DNA from 3 places in the Roseibium sp. ROS1 genome. Region 3 is predicted to be linked to each of the others. Evidence: predicted binding sites of a transcription regulator. Region 3 holds the regulator's gene; each other region holds the start of a gene.
The links. The regulator PhoB, encoded in region 3, activates phosphate uptake and scavenging genes when phosphate is short. The targets are predictions, from matches to a motif close to TGTCATNNANCTGTCAT.

Region 1 (4,178 bases), on a different contig from region 3:
CAGAGCCGGGCAGTCGCGTAAAGCGGGTGACCCTGCTGTTCGAACTGATCGATGATCGGTTGCTTGAAGGTTTTTTCCTCATCCGCCGACCAGCTGCCACCCTTGCGCTCGATACCGTCGCGGCGGACGGTGGCAAGCACGCCGGCGGCCTGTTCGCCGCCCATGACCGAAATGCGGGAATTGGGCCAGGTCCACAGGAAGCGCGGCGAATAGGCCCGGCCGCACATGCCGTAGTTGCCGGCACCGAAGGAGCCGCCCACCAGCATGGTGATCTTCGGGACCGAGGTGGTGGCGACCGCCGTCACCAGCTTGGCACCGTCCTTGGCAATGCCGCCGCTTTCATATTTGCGGCCGACCATGAAGCCGGTGATGTTCTGCAGGAACACCAGCGGAACCTTGCGCTGGGAGCAGAGCTCGACGAAGTGGGCCCCTTTCACCGCACTTTCGGAAAACAGAACGCCGTTGTTGGCGATAATGCCGACCGGCATGCCATGGATATGGGCGAAGCCGCAGACCAGTGTGGTGCCGTACCGGGCCTTGAATTCATCGAAGCGCGATCCGTCGACGGTGCGGGCGATCACTTCGCGGATGTCGTAGGGCGTTTTCAGATCGGCCGGAACGACACCGAGGATTTCGTCCGGATCGTAGAGCGGGTCTTCCGGGGTCTGCAGCGCGACGGATGGGGTCTTGGTGCGGTTGAGGCTGGCGATGGCGCGGCGGGCGAGCGCCAGTGCGTGGGCATCGTCGCGGGCAAGATGATCGGCAACGCCGGACAGGCGCGTGTGAACATCGCCGCCGCCGAGATCTTCCGCCGTGACTTCCTCGCCGGTGGCGGCCTTTACCAGCGGCGGGCCGGCCAGGAAGATGGTGCCCTGGTTCTTGACGATGATGGTTTCGTCCGACATGGCCGGCACATAAGCGCCGCCCGCGGTGCAGGAGCCCATGACGACCGCGATCTGGGCGATGCCTTTTGCCGACATGTTGGCCTGGTTGAAGAAGATGCGGCCAAAGTGGTCGCGGTCCGGGAAGACCTCGTCCTGGTTGGGCAGGTTGGCGCCGCCGCTGTCGACCAGATAGATACAGGGTAGATTGTTTTCCGAGGCAATTTCCTGGGCGCGCAGGTGTTTCTTGACCGACATCGGATAATAGGTGCCACCTTTGACGGTCGCGTCATTGGCGAGGATCATCACCTCGCGGCCTTCAACCCGGCCGATGCCCGCGATCATGCCGGCTGCGGGAGCCGCGCCCTCATACATCTCGTGGGCGGCCAGCATGCCGACTTCCAGGAAGGGGGAGCCGGGATCGAGCAGGCGGGAGACTCGTTCGCGCGGCAGGATCTTGCCGCGGGACACATGACGCTGTCGGGCGGTCTCGCCACCACCGTCCAGGGCTGTCTGGGCTGCTGCCTTGACGGTGTCCATGGCCGCTTCGTGGGCAGCGCGGTTTGCTGCAAACTGTTCGCTTCTCGGCGATAGGCTCGATTTCAGGATGCTCATGTCACCCGGTCTCCCTTGGATCAACCTTGTGGACGGTCGATTGAGTTCAGTTGCTTGCTCCCCACGCGTCCGGTTTCACGCCTGAGGGGCCGGAATGTCCCGGTTCTCCGGCGCAACGGCCTTGCGCGCCAGGTCCAGGTAAATCTCTTCGATATCCAGTTTCGACAGGCGGCCGCCTTGGCGGTACCAGCTCGGAATGCCAGTCAGCATGGCGATGATCGCGCGGGTGGCGACCCTCGGTTCGCGGACGCTGTAGCGGCCTGCCGCGGAGCCGGTTTCCAGAATACCCGTCAGGATGCCCTCGTAGCGACGGCGCTCCGCTTCGACGATGTCGAAGTTGTCCGGTTCGAGATTGCGCAGTTCCATGTAGGAAATGAACACCTCGTCCGCCCGTTCCAGGTGATAGCGGATGTGAAAGCGGACAAAACGCTCCAGCGGGTCCATGTCAGCCGGAAAAGCCGCTTCGTCCCAGGCAGCAAGGAGTTCGCCCATGTGGGCGAGCATCAGGTCCTTCAGGATGTCCTGCTTGGTCGGAAAATGGTTGTAGAGCGCGCCTGGCTGAACGCCGACATCGGCGGCGATTTCGCGCATGGAGACAGCGGCATAACCGTTGGCGGCAAAGCGTTTCAGGGCTGCCGTGCGCACACGTGCGGCAGTCTCCTGGCCTTTCGCGCCCGTCCTGGATCGGCTTTGCGGTCTTGCGGCTGCACTTGCCATCTTGTTTCTCCCTATTGCAAAAAATAAATGAACGTTCGTTCATTTGCAAGGGTAATTTGAGTGCGAAAGCGTTGCTGCTAGAAAGAATGACAGGGGAACAGGCGCGACTGTCAAAAAACTTTCATGGATAACCTGTTCACAGTCCTTGGGCATTCTGCGTCCGGTTGAATGCGCTGACGAACCTGGGCGTACCTCCGGGATGTATTTCAAAGGAACCGATTGATGACCGAAGAAAGTGCAAAAACCTGGGTTGAAGCGGAATGGGCAGACAGCCTGGACGAAGAGCTGGAGATGGAGATCGACGATTTTCTCGTCGCCAAGGATCTCGCCTTCATCTCCGCGAAGAAGCACAAGTCGACCATCGACCGGAACACCTATTTCCATGAGTTGCTGCGTCTGCAGGCCGAACTGGTGAAGCTGCAGGACTGGGTGCAGCATACCGGTGAGAAGATCGTGATCATCTTCGAGGGGCGCGACGCTGCCGGCAAGGGCGGGGTCATCAAGCGCATCGCGCAAAGGCTCAATCCGCGTGTCGCCCGTGTGGTTGCGCTGCCGGCACCAACCGACCGTGAAAAGACCCAGTGGTACTTCCAGCGCTACGTGCCGCATCTGCCAGCCGCCGGAGAAATGGTGCTGTTCGACCGCTCCTGGTACAACCGCTCCGGCGTCGAGCGCGTCATGGGCTTTGCCAGTGATAGCCAGGTGGAGGAGTTCTTCCACGATGTGCCGGAATTCGAACGCATGATCGTGCGCTCCGGCGTGCGGCTGATCAAATACTGGTTCTCCATTACGGATGAAGAACAGCAGCTGCGCTTCCTGATGCGCATCCACGATCCGCTGAAGCAGTGGAAACTGTCACCGATGGACCTGGAATCCCGCGTGCGCTGGGAGGATTACACCAAGGCCAAGGAAGAAACCTTCGAGCGGACCAATATTCCCGAAGCACCCTGGTTCATCGTGGAAGGCAACGACAAGAAGCAGGCGCGCCTCAACTGCATCAGCCACCTCCTGTCGATGATCCCTTACGAAGATATCCCGCACGACCCGATCAAGCTGCCGGAACGGGTCTACAATTCCGATTATGAGCGCAAGGTCCTGCCGGAACATCTCTACGTGCCGGAAAAATTCTGAGCGGGGACAATGCTCCCTTCACGGGCGCGGCGCTGCTGTGTGAAATCGCGGTGAAAGACCTTCGATAGTCTCCCCGGATCTCCGCTACGCTTGTCCGGGGGGCGAGTTTGTGTGAATGCTGTCCGCGTCCAGCCGATGAGGCCGGTTTCAAATCAGCTTTTCACTAGCGAGCAGGCCTTTCTCCGGCCTTTCTGCCCTTGCGGAGTTAAATCGTTTTATGTCATCTGGCGTGCGTACCTCAAAATCATGGGAAGGATGCCGGCATGACGGAAAAGACTATCAGGTGGGGGATCGTTTCGACCGCGAAAATCGGTCTTGATAAGGTCATTCCGGGCATCCAGCGGTCGAAGACCGGCACCGCCTATGCGATTGCTTCGCGAAATCTCGACCGGGCAAAGGAAGCAGCGAAGGGTCTCGGCATCGAGAAGGCCTACGGATCATACGAGGAGCTGCTCGCAGATCCGGAGATCGACGCGATCTACAATCCGCTGCCCAACCACATGCATGTGCCCGTGACGATCCAGGCGGTGAACGCGGGCAAGCACGTGCTTTGCGAAAAGCCGGTCGCGCTGAATGCCGAAGAGGCAAAGCAGCTTCTGGACCTGCCGAAGGACAAGCTGGTTGCCGAAGGCTTCATGGTTCGGGCCCACCCGCAGTGGATCAAGGCGCGCGAGATTGTGCGGTCCGGCGATCTGGGGGAGCTGAAAGCGATCCAGACCTTCTTCAGCTACTACAACGATGACCCGGGCAACATCCGCAACAAGGCGGATATCGGCGGGGGTGCGCTGCTCGACATCGGTTGCTACACGATGCTGGCCGGCCGGTATTTCTTCG
Region 2 (4,178 bases), on a different contig from region 3:
CGATCCAGGGGGCCGTCGGCAGATAGTCGCGGCCGATGCCGACCATCGATCCGAGCGTTGCGGTTGGCGGTTGAACGCCGAGACCGAGGAAAGACAGGGTCGATTCCAGGATGACGATGTTGGAAAAGTTCAGTGTGAACTGGACGACGATCGGCGAGACGACATTGGGCAGGATGTGCCTCACCGCAATCCGGAGCGGCGTAGCACCTGCTGCACGTGCCGCTTCGACAAAGGGCATCTGGATCAGCTTCTTCACTTCACCGCGCACAATCCGCGTGTATTGCTCCCAGCCGTAGACACCGAGCACGAGGATCATCACGTCCAGGGATGAGCCCATGACTGCCAGAATGAGAAGGGCGATCAGGGTGAAGGGTATGGCGATCTGCGCGTCGACCAGGCCCATGATGACCTCTTCGAAAACACCGCCGATGATGCCGGCCATCAGACCCAATGTACCGCCGATCAGAAGACCGATAACGGCTCCCGCAAGGGCGAGTGCGAAGGTCAGCCGCAGGCCGTAGATGCAGCGGGAGAAGATATCCCGGCCGAGTTCGTCGGTGCCGAAATAGAAGCCGTCCTTGTAGCGTTCGAACCCGATTGGCGGACGCAGCCGGGAAATGAGACTTTGGGCATTCGGGTCGAAGGGGGCAACCCAGGGGGCGGCAAGTGCCGTCACGATCAGGATCAGGCCGATGAGAAGCGCGATCCGGACAATCCAGTTCGCATCCGACCAGATCGGGAGACGGTATGTTCTTGTGCCGGTATTACGCGGCGAAGACAGGTTGTGCGTTGCGTCGGTCATGCGCTTATCCCTTGGCAAGGCGGATGCGCGGATCCGCGAAGGCGTAGGCGATGTCGACCACTGCGTTGATCACGATGACCGCGACAGCGACGGACAGGACACCGAACTGGAGGACGGGGTAGTCACGCAGGATGGCGGACCGGACGAGGAGATCGCCGATACCGGGCCATGCGAAGATCGATTCCACGACAACGCTACCCGCCGCCGCGAGGCTGGCGATCTGTAGTCCGACCACGGAAAGCAGCGTGATCGACGCGTTGCGCAGTCCGTGCTTCAGAATGACGATCCACTCCGGCAGACCCTTGGCACGGGCTGTGCGCATGTAGTCCTGGCTGAGCACGTCCAGCATGGCGTTGCGGGTGAAGCGGGTGATCGCCGCAACCAGCGTGCCGGAAATGGCAAGCGTCGGCATAATGAAATGCAGCGCCGTTCCATCGCCAATGACGGGAAGCCAGTTGAGCGTGTAGGCAAAGATCAGCACCAGCAGGATGCCGATGATGAAGGACGGTACGGCATATCCGAGAAAGGCGATTACCATCACCACGCTGCCGATGACGCTGGTGCGGTAGATGGCGGCCAGAATACCAAGCGGTATGGACACTATCAGCGTGAAGCACACTGCGCTCAGCAGCAGTTTCAAGGATGGCCATGCACGTTCGAGAACGATTTCCGAAACCGGCCGCCTTTCCAGGAAAGACAGTCCGAACTCACCCGAAAACACCGAGCTGAGATAGCGCCAGTACTGAGTTCCGATGGAGGAATCCAGACCGTAGTAAGCGATCAGGAGGGCCCGGTCTTCCTTGGTGATGCCTTCGCCGAGAACGAAGTCGACCGGATTTCCGGAAAGCCTGGTGGCGAAGAAGACGAGCGTCACGATGAGGAACAGGGTGATCGCCATCCGCAAAAGGGTTCGCAGAACGTAGGTCAACATGCGCTCGCCTCCACTGACGACGGATGAGCGGACGGTATCGGCTCTTTCACAGGAGCACCGTTCACGATCGGCGAGGGCGTTGCGACGAGGTGAATGAAATCGAGACCGGCAAGGGTTGCCGCGGCGCCGTCGGTCGCGGCGTTGTCGCCCACAAAGACAGCCTTGCACGCCGGAACGCCCGCAGCTTCGAGTGCCGCGCCGATGAGGAACGGCTGAGGTTTGCCGATAACCCTTGGCGCGATCTCCGGACAGCACGCTTTGAAGGCTGCGAGCAGGGAGCCGGTTTCCGGCACCGGGCGACCGTCCGCATTCGGGTGGGAAAGATCCGGATTGGTCACGACCAGCTCTGCGCCTTGCTCCAGCAGTCGCAAGGCCTTTTCCAGTCCGGTCAGGGTGAACTTTGTATCCCGGGCAAGCAGGACGACGTCTGTCCGATCGTTTGCGCGCTCAAGGCCGAGCTCTGTTGCAAGAGCGTGAAGCGGCTGTTCGGCAATTACATGGATGCGCGCGCCCGGACGTTCCGCTGCGATCGTGCGCACAGCCAGCTCACCTGCAAGAAAGATGCTTTCCTGCGGCAAAGGCAGGCCGATTGCGTTCAGTTTTGCCGATAACGTGATGCTTGTGTCGGCCGAGTTGTTCGAAACGATCGATACCCTTTTGCCAGCCGCCCGGACAAAATCTTCCGCGCCCGGCAATGCTCGTCCGGCGGCTATCAGGCAACCGTCCAGATCGCAAAGGATTGCGGCATAACCGTCAACCTCCGCGGCGCCAAGCCATTGAATTGTCGTTGTTTTGCGAGCCCGCATTGCGAAGTCCATATCTGTCCGGTTGCCTTTCGGTACCACCGATCGGCATTGAGGATCCGCCGGTACGGCAGGCGGATTGTTCTGGTCAGGAAGGGCCGTGCTCCGTTGGCGTGGCCCGCTGAAATCGCAATCAAATTGTCGTCACTCTGTGACGCTGCCGTAACAGAGCGAACCTATGGTTTGAGGTGATCAAACCTTTGGCTTTGCTAATCGGAGAAAACCTGGAATGACCCTTTCCCTGTCGCGCATTCGGGCCGTGAACGCGGTCGCGTCCGGAGGCTCATATGCTGCAGCGGCACGGGCGCTGAAGATTTCGCAGCCGGCCGTCGCGCGTCATGTGAAAGATCTTGAAGCGGAATTCGGCGTACGCCTGTTCGACCGGAAAAACGGTGTCTTGTCGCCAACACCGCTGTGCAACGAGCTATGTGACGTCGCCGAGCGCATGGCAGAAGCCGAACGCGCTGCAACACGGCTGTTGACCCGTCACAACACCTTGCTGAACGGTCGTTTGAAAATCGGGTTGGGAAATTCGATGCCGGGCATGGCGTTGATCGCGCAATTTCTCAAGCGGCATCCGGGCATCGAAATCGCGGTGGAAACAGGTTCGCATGAGCGGATCACGCGGGCAGTGCTGACCCGCGAAGTCGACATCGGTGTGCTGCCGGATGTGCCTGCGGATGGCCGCTTCCGGCGCGCCTTGCTTGCAAGGCAGAATGTCGTTGCCATCGTCCATCCCGACAGCCCGCTGTCCCGGGAGGCGGCCGTGACCTGCGAACGGCTGATGGCCGAACCCCTGATTTTCCGGACAAGGGGATCCTCCACCCAACGGGTGGTCGACAGGGCCTTTCGTTCCGCCGGGTTCGAGCCATCGCCTCTTTTGACTCTGGACACCCGTGACGCGGTTTATGAAGCAGTGGTCAATGGCCTCGGGGTCGGTTTCATGTGGCGGTTCGGAACCGGGCGAACCGATGTCGTTCACCGGGTTCCGGTCTCGGACATGCAACGCCAATACGAGGAAGTGGTTTTCTCGCTCGGCGACGAGCGCAGCATGCTGTTCGACGTTTTCTTTTCCGCCGTGGAAAGCTTCCGCACGGAGGCGGACGACATTCTGGACCACTAGCAGGCGAGAGGGCGCGCCTAGGCGGTGATCGCCTCTGCAAGGCGCACAGCGGACGCTACACCATCAATGACGGGTACCTTGAATTGCGCCGTCAGGTCGGCGGCCAGATCCGCCATGCCCGCGCAACCGAGTGCGATTGCGCCGATGCCGTCCAGTCTCAGAGCGGCCTGGATTTCCGCCTCGATCTTGTGCCGGGCATCGCTCTCGGGGTTTTCCAGTTCCAGAACGGGCACGTCCGATGCACGCACCCTGACACATCGGGCGGCAAGGCCGGTGCGCTGCAGGTTCTCTTCCAGCACCGGTACGGAGACGGACAAGGTGGTAACCACCGAAAACCGTTCGGCTGCCACGGAGGCAACATGGTAGGCTGCCTCGCCGATGCCAACCACCGGGACGCGGGATTTCGCCTTCAGTTCCCAAAGGCCGGTATCGTCGAAGCATGCGATGATGATCGCGCTTATGCTTGGGTCGGTCTTGAGCGAGCGCTCGAAGAGATCGAACAGGCCGGGCAGGGCAGCC
Region 3 (4,178 bases):
GATCATCATCTCCACCCGCGCCTCCTTGAAGGCCGTTCCGCCGAGCATCCGCGATGCGGCCCTTGGCATTGGCGCCTCCAAGATGCAGTCGATCTTCCACCATGTCCTGCCGCTGGCCATGCCGGGCATTCTGACCGGCACGATCATCGGTCTGGCACAGGCGCTTGGGGAAACCGCTCCGCTGCTCCTGATCGGGATGGTCGGTTTCATCGCCTCCAATTTCCCGGACGGTGTGGCTGCCGGTTTCTTCTCTCCGAACTCGGCCATGCCGGCCCAGATCTACGAGTGGGCGAAACGTGCTGACCCGGCCTTCTATGAACGCGCTTGGGGCGGGATCATCGTGCTGCTGGTCTTCCTCATGACCATGAACATTATCGCTATCATCCTGCGCCGCAGGTTTGAACGCCGCTGGTAAGGATTGCTCCGATGAACGAGATGCCGAATTTTGAACAGGCGAAAACCATGACCGACAGCAAAATTTCCGCGAACAAGGTGCAGGTCTATTATGGCGATACCCACGCCATCAAGGACGTGGACATCGAGATCCAGCCGCGGTCCGTGACTGCCTTCATCGGTCCCTCCGGATGTGGCAAGTCGACGTTCCTGCGGACGATCAACCGCATGAACGACACCATCGATATCTGCCGTGTGGAAGGGTCGATCAAGATCGACGGTGAGGACATCTACGATCCCAAGGTCGATCCCGTACAGCTGCGCGCCAAGGTTGGCATGGTTTTCCAGAAGCCGAACCCGTTTCCCAAGTCGATCTACGACAACATTGCGTACGGTCCGCGGATCCATGGTCTGGCCCGCAACAAGTCCGAGCTTGATGAAATCGTTGCCTCCAGCCTGCAGAAGGCCGGGCTTTGGGAAGAAGTCAAGAACCGTCTGGACGAGCCGGGCACCGGCATGTCGGGCGGTCAGCAGCAGCGTCTGTGCATTGCCCGTGCGATTGCCGTCAGCCCGGAAGTGATCCTGATGGACGAACCGTGCTCGGCGCTCGACCCCATCGCGACCGCGAAGGTGGAAGAGCTGATCGACGAACTGCGGGAAAACTTCACCATCGTGATCGTGACCCACTCGATGCAGCAGGCTGCCCGTGTGTCTCAGCGTACCGCGTTCTTCCACCTGGGTATTTTGGTTGAAGAAGGTCTGACGGAGGACATCTTTACCAATCCGAAGGACAAGCGTACGCAGGACTATATTACGGGCCGCTTCGGCTAAGCATTTTTTAGGTTTCTGAAGGGGACACAGGATGTCTGAACATACAGTCTCGGCTTACGATGACGAACTGACGGCCATGGCCGGCAAGGTTGCCGAAATGGGTGGTATTGCCGAAAAGGCTTTCGCCGATGCGGTGTCCGCGCTGGTGTCGCAGGATCTGGAGCTTGCCAAGGCGACGATCAAGGGCGATGTCCGTCTGGACAGCCTTTACAACGAACTTGAAGTGAAGCTGATCGAGCTGATCGTCCGCCGCCAGCCGATGGGGCAGGACCTGCGTGAAATCACTGCCGCAACGCGCATTGCCAATGACTTGGAGCGTGTTGGCGATCTTGCCAAGAACGTTGCCAAGCGCGTCATCGCCATCGACAGCGACTTGCAGTCCAAGAAGCTCGCGATCGGTGTGGAGCACATGACGGAACTCGCTCTTTCGCAGCTCAAGCAGGTGCTGGATGCCTACGCCCGCAAGGATGCGGAAGCCGCCCGCCGGGTTCAGGAAGCTGACGCCGAAGTCGACGCGATCTACACATCGATCTTCCGCGAGCTCCTGACCTACATGATGGAAGACCCGCGGGTCATTACCCAGTGCGTCCATCTCTTGTTCTGCGCAAAGAACATCGAGCGCATCGGCGATCACGCGACGAACATCGCCGAGAACGTCTACTACATGGTCACTGGCGAGCGTTTGCCGGAAGACCGGGCAAAGGTCGACGAAACAGGCGCGGTCTGACCCGCCGGTAATCGTCGGATTTGCAGAAGATCTTAACGGCCGGCGCTTCGGCGCCGGTTGCGGTAATTGGAGCGAGATGTATGCCGAAGGTGCTCATCGTTGAAGACGAAGAACCGCTCAGCCTTCTATTGAGATACAATTTGGAAGCGGAAGGGTACTCGGTCGAGTCCTGTGTCCGGGGTGACGAGGCGGAAATCCGCCTGCGGGAAAGCCTGCCGGATCTGTTGCTGCTCGACTGGATGCTGCCGGGCCTGTCCGGAATTGAACTGTGCCGCCGCCTGCGGGCGCGCGAAGACACCGAGCGCCTGCCGGTCATCATGCTGACGGCACGCGGTGAGGAAGCAGAGCGCATCCGCGGCCTGTCGACCGGTGCCGACGACTACGTGGTCAAGCCCTTCTCGGTACCGGAATTGATGGCCCGCGTGCGCGCCATCCTGCGCCGGGCAAGTCCGGAAGTGGTGTCCAGCATGTTGCGATCCGGCGATATCGAACTGGATCGCGAAACGCACCGCGTTCGCCGCAACACCAAGGAAATACACCTGGGGCCGACGGAATTCCGCCTGCTGGAATTCCTGATGACATCGCCTGGCCGTGTCTTCTCCCGCGAACAACTGCTGGATGGGGTCTGGGGTCACGATGTCTACGTGGACGAACGCACTGTCGATGTTCACGTCGGTCGCTTGCGCAAGGCTCTGAACAAGGGCAAGGCGAAGGATCCTATCCGTACCGTCCGTGGTGCCGGATACGCCTTCAATGACCAGTTCACCTCTGCCACTGCCTGAGCGCAACTTGCAGAATGGAATTAAGGAGCCCGCTTTCAAGCGGGCTTTTTGTTTCTCAGCGGTTATGTGCCTTTCGCGGAACAAGGTTCTCTTCTGCGACCACCCCATCAGATGTGTCGGTGTCGGGGCTGATCCTGCGGTCCCTGTCGTGGCGGAGCGGTCAAACAAGGTTTGATTTGATGGAACGGAAACGACATGGATCGGTGCCAAGAACAAGCCGTGGGAGGTCACTGGTCGGGGTCGGGCATCTGGTCAATGGAAGGCCCAAACAAAAAAAAGCCCGCCAGATGGCGGGCTTTCTCATGAATTGGTTAGGTGCGAGGCTATCAGCCTGCCTGAGCCATCGTCTTGCGATCGCGGCGGCGGTCGGCGACCGGCTGATACGCGATCTTGCAGTGATGAGCGCAGTAGGGGACGCCGGCATCGGACTGGCGGCCGCAGAAGTAGAAGTCGTCGGTCGCCGGGTCGCCAATCGGCCATTTGCAGGTCCGCTCGGTCAGCGTCAGGATGGTTGCGCGCTGCGAGATCGGAACGAGCTCTGCAATCGGCTCTACGCGCGGCTTGGCGGCCACCACTGGTGCAGGCGAGATGTCTGCTTTAAGGGCCGTCGCGCCGATCGACTGCGGATGTGACGTCGTCGGTTTCTTCGGCGCTGCACCCGTTGCAGGAGCTGCGGTGCGCGGCCGGCGCGGCTTGGCGCTTGAAGAGGTGGACTTGGCGCGGCCGGACAGGCCAAGGCGGTGCACCTTGCCGATCACGGCGTTACGGGTAACACCACCCAGTTCGCCTGCGATCTGGCTTGCGCTCAAGCCGTCGCCCCAAAGCTTTTTGAGAAGCTCAACTCGTTCGTTTGTCCAACTCATTGCCGCACCCTTTAGTTTGACCGTCCTGCGGCCATTAACCCCGTGTTAAGCATGCGCAAGCACGCTTAATGCTGGCAGATCTAGTGCCTCTTGGTGATTTGCCTCACGAGATCTCGTGTCTGATTGCTGAGAGGTTACAATAACGTTAATTTGTCAGGCAACCACTCGACCCAAACCAGTTGGGGATGAAACGACTTTTCCCCAATTATGGCGAGGTCATTGAGAATTTTATGAAATCCGCCCTCTGCGGCACATGAAATGTCTTGTGCGCCATTTCCATTGACAGTGCATGGTACCGGCAGTGTATAAGAAAGCCGCTGCGTGCCGCCTCATCGGGGCGGCACGTTGCGTTTTGGCCCTTCGGCATCTTTTCAAGGTGACGGCCCGGCGTCGGGGCGACGCAGGGACAGCAGGGGCGTTTAAAGGAGACAAACGAGGTTATGTCCGCGACTGCACTATTCGGAAATTACGCAAGATCGAACCTGTCTTTCGATCATGGGGAAGGCGTCTGGCTGGTTACCACCGATGGCCGACGATTCCTCGATTGCGGTTCCGGCATCGCGGTCAACGCACTCGGTCATG

Region 1: a site for PhoB is predicted at 2,322-2,338, ahead of ppk2 (polyphosphate kinase 2). Genes of this name have one in related genera too.
Region 2: a site for PhoB is predicted at 2,676-2,692, ahead of ACYQ6M_RS11565 (HAD-IIA family hydrolase). Genes of this name have one in related genera too.

The regions. Positions count from the first base shown of each region.
Region 1 is NZ_BAAGIG010000004.1:625,167-629,344, forward strand. Features, by position in the region: gene ACYQ6M_RS25760 (carboxyl transferase domain-containing protein) at 1-1,496, opposite strand, end outside; gene ACYQ6M_RS25765 (TetR/AcrR family transcriptional regulator) at 1,572-2,213, opposite strand; gene ppk2 (polyphosphate kinase 2) at 2,436-3,344, shown strand; gene ACYQ6M_RS25775 (Gfo/Idh/MocA family protein) at 3,608-4,178, shown strand, end outside.
Region 2 is NZ_BAAGIG010000002.1:724,555-728,732, forward strand. Features, by position in the region: gene ACYQ6M_RS11555 (ABC transporter permease) at 1-802, opposite strand, end outside; gene ACYQ6M_RS11560 (ABC transporter permease) at 807-1,733, opposite strand; gene ACYQ6M_RS11565 (HAD-IIA family hydrolase) at 1,727-2,539, opposite strand; gene ACYQ6M_RS11570 (LysR family transcriptional regulator) at 2,766-3,659, shown strand; gene ACYQ6M_RS11575 (aspartate/glutamate racemase family protein) at 3,677-4,178, opposite strand, start outside.
Region 3 is NZ_BAAGIG010000003.1:494,124-498,301, reverse strand. Features, by position in the region: gene pstA (phosphate ABC transporter permease PstA) at 1-415, shown strand, start outside; gene pstB (phosphate ABC transporter ATP-binding protein PstB) at 463-1,224, shown strand; gene phoU (phosphate signaling complex protein PhoU) at 1,256-1,951, shown strand; gene phoB (phosphate regulon transcriptional regulator PhoB) at 2,032-2,733, shown strand; gene ACYQ6M_RS18410 (GcrA family cell cycle regulator) at 3,060-3,596, opposite strand; gene ACYQ6M_RS18405 (acetylornithine transaminase) at 4,037-4,178, shown strand, end outside.